DNA from 2 places in the Priestia sp. 53B2 genome. Region 2 is predicted to be linked to the other one. Evidence: a T-box and tRNA genes for the amino acid it is inferred to sense, from the RefSeq annotation. Region 2 holds a T-box; the other holds one or more tRNA genes.
The links. A T-box is a leader RNA that pairs with one kind of tRNA and senses whether it is charged. The one in region 2 lies ahead of serS (serine--tRNA ligase), so its partner is inferred to be a tRNA-Ser.

Region 1 (4,421 bases), on a different contig from region 2:
CGTAATTCTCACCGTACACAATTTGAACAAGTCCCAACCGCAAAATTAATACGGAAAATAGGGCAAATACGGTCAAGAAAAGTAAGTTCACACGAAAAGGCACGTGACTTTTTCTTCTTTTTTTCTTTTTCATACCAACACCTACACTTTATAAAACATATATACCATAACACCATAAAATCAGACATTTAGCAAATAAATAGACACCTGGCAGGTGCCTATTTACACAACGTATTTATTCTAAAAGAAAAGCGAGACATTTTCCATAGTACAAATGAAGGAGCTCACAATACTCTAAGCTGGAGACTCTCCGTCTCCTTCATTTAATACCGGAGGAGTAACAGTCGTTTCTTTTTTGTGCAGAGGCTGTGAGATATGTCTCACACAAAAATAAATGATCGCATGCCCTGCTCCAACAATAGCTAACAAAATGGGAATACTTTTTGCTTCATCAAAAAATAGTACAGCTATTAAAAACAAAGATATGGAAACGACGCGCCCAATATTCAGAAATACTTCTCTGACAACAATGTATTCAATTCTTTTTGAAACAACGTCTTTCGCTCGTCCAATCACATCGTATGTTAGAGAAATGAATGGAACCAACAAAATAGGATAGGCAATGGCAATACAAACAGCATATATAATTAACTTTGGATACGATAAGTTAAAGATAAGCAAAAAGACTGCTCCATAGAGAAGGAGGCCCCCTGTGAAGATAAATCGAAGGCGATTTTTTTGCTTAATAAATCTTGAGGCAACATAGTATCCTACAAACGCAACCGCTGAATTCACCAGTCCATATGTTCCTAAAGCTAATTCACTTCCCGTCGTAATAAATACCATGACGGATACAACAAAAATGAACGTACCTTCACGCAACCCTTGAAAGAAATGAGCCTGCAATATTCGATTCCAGTCTTTATTGACTTTTCTTTCAGCCCATACTTCTTTAAATTTGTATACTCCTTCCGCTGCGCGTCTTGTAATAAAAAAACTAAGCACAACGGCACCGATAAACAATAGCAAAGATACACCAAATACAATTTTATACCCAAGTGATTCATACAAAGCGGAAATAACAAAGCCCGCTCCTAAAGGACCAATCATCCCTGCAAAAGAGTTTAAGATCCCTAAAAATCCGTTAAAAAAGTCTCTTGTATCAGGTTCTGTAATTTCAAAAGTTAGCACATTAAAAGCTAGCCAATAAAAGCCATATCCTATACCCAGCAGTCCACCAAGCACTACTAAATACTCGGCTGCGTTAGCTCCACTGACTAATACAGCGATATAAAAAACAGCTAAAAAAGATACACCTAACCTTAAAACCACAACACGGTCAATTCGTTTGGCCCATTTACCTGCTAAAATAAACGTAAGCGGCTGAAGCACCACTACCGCTAAATTATAAATAGCGAGATCCGAAAATTCGCCTGATTGTTTCCACAGATAAATGTTAACAAACGAATTGGAAATTGAAATAGCCAAGGCATAAAGACCGCCTATAATTAAAAGCAAAAGTAAATCTTTACTAACTTCTACATCTCCAACTACTTTTTTTAATAAAGCCATATTAAAAAACTCCTTTTCTCTTCTACACCTAGTGTGTGAAAAAGAAAAGGAGATATGTAAAAGAATTGGAAAACAAAAAAGCCAGTAAAGGTAATAATTACTTTACTGGCTCTTGAATACGTCTTCAGCTTATTTTGCAGCGTCGTAACGCTTAGCAACTTCGTCCCATTTTACAACATTAAAGAATGCTGAAATGTAATCTGGACGGCGGTTTTGGTAATTTAAGTAGTAAGCGTGCTCCCAAACGTCTAGACCAAGAATTGGCGTTTTGCCTTCCATTAATGGGCTATCTTGGTTTGGTGTGCTTGTTACTTCTAATTCGCCGTTGTTTACAACTAACCAAGCCCAGCCAGAACCGAAGCGAGTTTTAGCTGCATTTGCAAATTCTTCTTTGAATTGATCAAAGCTGCCGAATTTGCTAGCGATAGCGTCTGCTAATTCACCAGTTGGAGCACCGCCGCCGTTAGGGCAAAGGATTGTCCAAAATAATGAGTGGTTCGCATGACCGCCACCGTTATTGCGTACTGCTGTACGGATATCTTCAGGAACAGCATCTAAGTTTGAAATTAACTCTTCAATACTTTTGCTTTCTAAATCCGCTTTGCCTTCAACAGCAGCGTTTAGGTTTGTAACATATGTGTTGTGATGTTTTGTGTGGTGAATATTCATTGTTTCTTTGTCGATATGTGGTTCCAGTGCATCGTATGCATAAGGTAGTTCTGGTAATTTGTAAGCCATGAATAATTCCTCCTTCAAAATATGTAAGCATTTTGGCGCAAAAGCACCATATACGTTTAGATTAGCAAATTTACCCTACTGTTTCAAATAAAAAGTTTCTAATCCATGATTTATATTTACCTAATTCCCATTCGCTATTCTTTTAAACATAAAAAAAGCTTCTTTTTCTCAAAAGAAGCTTTGAATAGACAATAGTATGGCGGAGGAAGAGGGATTCGAACCCCCGCGGGCTTTAACACCCCTGTCGGTTTTCAAGACCGATCCCTTCAGCCGGACTTGGGTATTCCTCCAACCCTATAAATGGTGGACCCTGCAGGACTCGAACCTGCGACCGGACGGTTATGAGCCGTCTGCTCTAACCAGCTGAGCTAAGGGTCCACATGGCTCCACAGGTAGGACTCGAACCTACGACCGATCGGTTAACAGCCGATAGCTCTACCACTGAGCTACTGTGGAACAATATGAATTATGTATGTCACAAACGTAAATTGGAAAATAGCGGCGGAGGGGATCGAACCCCCGACCTCACGGGTATGAACCGTACGCTCTAGCCAGCTGAGCTACACCGCCATGGCTCCACAGGTAGGACTCGAACCTACGACCGATCGGTTAACAGCCGATAGCTCTACCACTGAGCTACTGTGGAACAATATAACATTTACTAGCGACATTAAAAATTTAACATGTTTCTAGCCTAAAGTCAATATATTATTTTAAAACAGCGTATAAAAAATAGGCAATCATCAGCAGTTGAATAAATCCTTTTGAAATAGCGCCACTAAAAAAGCCAATAACTGAACCTACTCCAATTTTTACTGCGTTGCTAATTGTGGTCCGATGAACAATCAGTTCTCCTACAATCGCTCCGATAAACGGCCCTAAAATAATTCCAAATCCCGGAATGACAAACGGACCCACAAGCAGCCCAACTGTACTTCCCCAAACACCTGCTTTAGTGCCTCCGAATTTTTTCACACCAATAATATTAGCTATATAGTCTGCTAAAAAAAGTGCGACAACTAACAATCCTTGTATCACCCAAAATAACCAGCTATAGGAGCTAAAATCATAAAATAAACCGTATATAACAAATCCTAGAGCTACGAATAGCACGCTTGGGATGATGGGATAAACCAACCCAACAAACGATACAACAAAGCTAATGATAATTAATGTCCAACATAAAATAGCCATGTCCGCACCTATCCTTTTTATTATTACTATTTATCATACAATAATCACTCCTATAAAGAAAGACCTTGCACGACGATTCCTTCCTTTATTTTACTTTCGAATACCTCTTCAAATAATGATTCTCGAGTGTACCTCTACAATATTAACAGCACGGTCCTCAAGCTGTCCGTAATATCCCCAAAAACAATGACGGCAAAACCTGTACATATACGCATAAGATGTGCTTGTGACAAAACGCTCCACCGCATCATTTTAATTGGTAACGGTTTCTAAAATCTATTGTAAACCTTAAATTTTCGCTATAAAATAAGGTATAATCAGAATCTTCAATAAGAGGAGGCTTTACAATGAGCATGCTGAAAAAGATGGCATGGAGTTTTACTTCCTTCAAAAAAATAAGGTCGCTTCGCTTTGAGCATACGAATAAAACAATTGGCTTTGTGCTGTTTTTAACATTTATTTCTTTGCTGCCTACATTTTTCTTTATGACTTTGACGATTGTAAACGGCTATCATATCGCTACTACAGATCTTCCGAAATCTGTTTCTTCTTTTTCTATTTCAAACTCACAGCTTACGTCAAGTCAACCTTTCACTAAAAAAGTAAACGGTACCGCTTTTATCTTAAACCCCTCACAGTCTATTGAACGGTTTCATTCCCCTGCTCATGCAATTGGTTTTTTAAAGGATGGAATTTACATCACGACTAATTCACAAACACAAACGTATTCATATGAGTTGCTAAACTGGCATCATAAAGATAAAAATGAACTGTTAAACTTGCTGCACGAACAAAAATTTTCTTTATACATACTAGTCCCTATCGCTATGCTTTTACTGTACGTATTAACATCTGGACTAAACTTCCTTTCTATTACCTGCCTTGCTTATCTTGGAAAACTGATTGGACTCATTACT
Region 2 (4,421 bases):
GAAGCTGCTCGTTTTTCCCAAACGAAAAAGATATTGGATTATGCTTTTAGTCATTTTCAGTTAAAAGAAGTAGTGCCTGCTAACGGCGAGATTAAAGGGCATGAAACAATTGATGTTGCTAAAGGAAAATCAAAAGAAGCTTCCGTTTCTCCAAAGAATTCGGTAAAGATTATTACCGAAAAAGGTCAAAAAGATCGTACTAAAATCAACTTTAAGTTAAACGATAAAGTTATGAACGATCAAAAAGTTGTTGCTCCTATTAAAAAAGGAGAAACAGTTGCTTATGTGAGTGCAACAAACAGCAATCTCAAAGATCTAGGCTATGTAGGAGGTCAAACTACAGATAGCATGACGCCGGTTGTGACAAACGAATCTGTTGAAAAGGCTGGATGGTTCTCTCTGGCTATCCGCAGTATTGGCAACTTCTTCAGCGATATTTGGATGAATGCTGCAAATACAGTGAATAACTGGTTTTAATGATAACTCAAGAGAAAGAAGAGATACTACAAGAGAGTATCTCTTCTTTTTATTTTTAGATTTGTTTGTATATAATCTATAAATTAGATAGGAATTTTCCGAAAAATGCGGTAGAATAGACACTAAGTTTTGAATTTTGTATATACACTAAAAATTATTGTGAAACACTTGATACAGGAGGAAGACAAACATGAATAACATTACAGGTACTGATCGTGTAAAACGAGGAATGGCGGAAATGCAAAAAGGTGGCGTCATCATGGACGTTATCAATGCAGAGCAAGCAAAAATTGCAGAAGCAGCAGGCGCTGTTGCCGTTATGGCATTAGAGCGTGTCCCAGCTGATATCCGTGCAGCAGGCGGCGTGTCTCGTATGGCAGACCCAACAATTGTTGAAGAAGTGATGAATGCTGTGTCCATTCCAGTTATGGCAAAAGCTCGTATTGGCCATATTGTTGAAGCACGCGTGCTAGAAGCGATGGGTGTAGACTACATCGATGAAAGTGAAGTGTTGACTCCAGCTGATGAGGAGTTTCATTTAAATAAAAATACATTTACGGTTCCATTTGTGTGCGGTTGCCGTGATCTTGGCGAAGCATCTCGTCGTATTGCTGAAGGAGCTGCAATGCTTCGTACAAAGGGCGAACCAGGGACAGGAAACATTGTGGAAGCAGTGCGTCATATGCGTCAAGTAAACGCTCAAGTACGTAAAGTTGTGGGCATGGACGAAGATGAGTTAATGACAGAAGCAAAACTATTAGGCGCACCTTATGAGTTATTACTGCAAATTAAACGTGAAGGCCGCTTACCGGTTGTAAACTTTGCAGCAGGCGGTGTAGCAACACCAGCAGACGCAGCGTTAATGATGCAACTTGGAGCGGACGGCGTGTTCGTTGGATCAGGAATCTTCAAATCAGACAACCCTGAAAAGTTTGCACGTGCAATCGTGGAAGCAACAACACATTATCAAGACTATGAACTGATTGCAAACTTGTCAAAAGGATTAGGAAGTGCAATGAAAGGGATTGAAATTTCATCATTATTACCAGAAAACCGCATGCAAGAGCGTGGATGGTAATTTAAAGGGAGTTTTGACAAAATGGTAAAAGTAGGCGTGTTAGGGTTACAAGGTGCCTTTCGCGAGCATGCACAAGCATTAGAAGCAGCAGGCGCCGAAGCCATTATCATTAAAAAAGTTGAACAGCTAGACGAAGTAGATGGTTTAATCCTACCGGGCGGTGAAAGCACAGCAATGCGTCGTCTGATCGACAAGTATGATTTTATGGAACCTCTTCGCCAGTTTGCACAAGCAGGTAAACCGGTGTTTGGTACGTGTGCGGGTTTAATTTTACTCGCAGGACAAGTCGTGGACCGTGAAGAGCCTCATTTAGGTGTTATGGATATTACGGTAGCTCGAAACTCGTTTGGACGTCAACGGGATAGCTTTGAAGCTGCCCTAAATATTAAAGATATCGGTGAAGATTTTATAGGCGTATTTATCCGTGCTCCGCATATTGTAGAAGTAGGAGAAAACGTTGAAGTCTTAGCAATGCATAATGATCGAATTGTGGCAGCAAGACAAGGTCAATTCTTGGGATGTTCGTTTCATCCGGAATTAACAGATGATGCTCGCATGGCGCAGTATTTTGTAGCAATGGTTGAAGAAGCTTCAAAAAAACCTGTATAAATGAATTGCATCTTGTAAAGACTTGTAGTACATTATGATTAATAAAAATGATATTGGTATAAAGCGTTGATAGGAAATAGTAATAAGATTTTTGATTTCAAGAGAGTCGATGGCTGGTGTGAATCGATAATCAATTCTTATGAATCCGTCCTGGAGTAAGCTGTCGAAAAAGTAGTAGGCAGTTTCGGTTCATCCGTTATCTGGTTTAAGAGGAAGGCTTATTTTAGCTTTCAATTAGGGTGGCAACGCGGGTAAACTCTCGTCCCTTTCATGGGGATGAGAGTTTTTATTTTGCCCTTTTATACTAAAGGAGGTACTAAGTATGTTAGATTTAAAATTTTTACGTGCTAATTTTAAAGAAGTAAAAGAAAAGCTCAAGTTTCGTGGTGAGGACTTAACGGACTTAGGTCGCTTTGAAGAGTTAGATGCAAAACGCCGTGAGCTAATTGCTCAAACAGAAGAGTTAAAAAGCAAGCGAAATGAAGTATCACAGCAAATTGCACAATTGAAGCGTGAAAAACAAGATGCTGATCATTTAATCATTGAAATGCGTGAAGTAGGAGACCGCGTAAAGCAATTGGATGAAGAGCTTCGCAGCGTTGAAGAAGAATTAGAACTATTGCTGCTTTCAATTCCTAACGTTCCACATGAAAGTACGCCTGTAGGTGAAACTGAAGATGATAACGTAGAAGTTCGCAAATGGGGAGAAATTAAACAATTTGATTTTGAACCAAAACCGCATTGGGATTTAGGAACAGATTTAAATATTTTAGATTTTGAAAGAGCTTCGAAAGTAACGGGAAGCCGCTTTGTATTTTATAAAGGGTTAGGTGCAAGGTTAGAACGCGCTCTTATTAACTTTATGATGGATTTACATATGGATGAGCATGGTTATGAAGAAATTCTTCCTCCATATATGGTAAATCGTACAAGCATGACAGGAACAGGGCAGCTTCCTAAATTTGAAGAAGATGCATTCAAGATTAAAGAAGAAGATTATTTCTTAATTCCTACAGCTGAAGTACCAGTTACAAATTTACACCGTGATGAAATCTTAAGCGGAGATCAGCTTCCAATTGCTTATACAGCGTATAGTGCTTGCTTCCGCTCAGAAGCAGGCTCTGCAGGAAGAGATACACGTGGTCTTATTCGTCAGCATCAATTTAATAAAGTAGAACTTGTTCGCTTTGTTAAGCCAGAAGATTCTTATGATGAATTAGAAAAATTAACGGGCCATGCTGAAAAGGTTCTTCAACTATTAGGTTTACCTTACCGAGTTCTAAGCATGTGTACAGCTGACCTAGGTTTCACAGCAGCCAAAAAGTATGATATTGAAGTTTGGATTCCAAGTTATGAAACGTATCGTGAAATTTCTTCTTGTTCAAACTTTGAAAGCTTCCAAGCTCGTCGTGCTAATATTCGCTTCCGCCGTGATACAAAAGCAAAACCAGAGCATGTTCATACACTAAACGGTTCTGGCTTAGCGATTGGCCGTACGGTAGCTGCAATTTTAGAAAACTACCAGCAGGAAGATGGATCAATTCAAATTCCAGAAGTGCTGCGTCCATATATGGGAAATAAAGAATTTATTTCTAAATAAAAGTAAAAGATGTTCATTAAGAATTAATTCTTAATGAACATCTTTTTTAAAAAAATCAATAAAAGAGTTGACTTCATTATTTGTATATGATAAATTAATACTTGTCGATACGGAGGAATACCCAAGTCCGGCTGAAGGGATCGGTCTTGAAAACCGACAGGGGTGTTAAAGCCCGCGGGGGTTCGAATCCCTCTTCCTCCGCCATATTTGACTTATAATGCAATTAACATAGCGCGATAAATTGGAGATTGGAAAACCGTTACTTATAAGTAACGGTTTTTTATTTGTTAAAAATGCCGCTTTATCTATTAAAGCGGCATTTTTTTATAGATGACGACGTTTTAGCTTTTCATTATGTTGTAAAAAGCGAGCCACTTTTTCAACAATTGATTCAATTGAATCAGGATCCTTGATAAGGTCGTATTCTCTAATATCTAAACGAAGAATAGGGCAAGCCGTAAAGTTATTAATCCAGTCTTCGTATCGGGCGTGCATCTCTTTCCAATAATCAAGAGGCGTTTGTTGTTCCATTGGTCGCCCTCTTTCTTGAATGCGATCTACAATATCTTCGAAGCTGCCTTCCAAATAAATGAGCAGGTCCGGATGAGGGAAATATGGAGTCATAACCATTGCATCGAACAAGCTTGTATATGTTTC

Region 1: it has a tRNA-Ser gene. The T-box ahead of serS (serine--tRNA ligase) is inferred to sense a tRNA for this amino acid. The anticodon was not compared.

Annotation. Positions count from the first base shown of each region.
Region 1 is NZ_JBLZXA010000008.1:737,853-742,273, forward strand. Features, by position in the region: gene ACN6NE_RS07160 (peptidoglycan D,D-transpeptidase FtsI family protein) at 1-133, opposite strand, end outside; gene ACN6NE_RS07165 (MFS transporter) at 295-1,572, opposite strand; gene sodA (superoxide dismutase SodA) at 1,702-2,310, opposite strand; tRNA gene ACN6NE_RS07175 (tRNA-Ser) at 2,508-2,600, opposite strand; tRNA gene ACN6NE_RS07180 (tRNA-Ile) at 2,612-2,688, opposite strand; tRNA gene ACN6NE_RS07185 (tRNA-Asn) at 2,692-2,766, opposite strand; tRNA gene ACN6NE_RS07190 (tRNA-Met) at 2,807-2,880, opposite strand; tRNA gene ACN6NE_RS07195 (tRNA-Asn) at 2,882-2,956, opposite strand; gene ACN6NE_RS07200 (DUF456 domain-containing protein) at 3,019-3,504, opposite strand; gene ACN6NE_RS07205 (DUF1189 domain-containing protein) at 3,852-4,421, shown strand, end outside.
Region 2 is NZ_JBLZXA010000010.1:3,732-8,152, forward strand. Features, by position in the region: gene ACN6NE_RS11075 (serine hydrolase) at 1-477, shown strand, start outside; gene pdxS (pyridoxal 5'-phosphate synthase lyase subunit PdxS) at 668-1,555, shown strand; gene pdxT (pyridoxal 5'-phosphate synthase glutaminase subunit PdxT) at 1,577-2,164, shown strand; T-box leader at 2,222-2,434, shown strand; gene serS (serine--tRNA ligase) at 2,487-3,764, shown strand; tRNA gene ACN6NE_RS11095 (tRNA-Ser) at 3,876-3,968, shown strand; gene ACN6NE_RS11100 (deoxynucleoside kinase) at 4,089-4,421, opposite strand, start outside.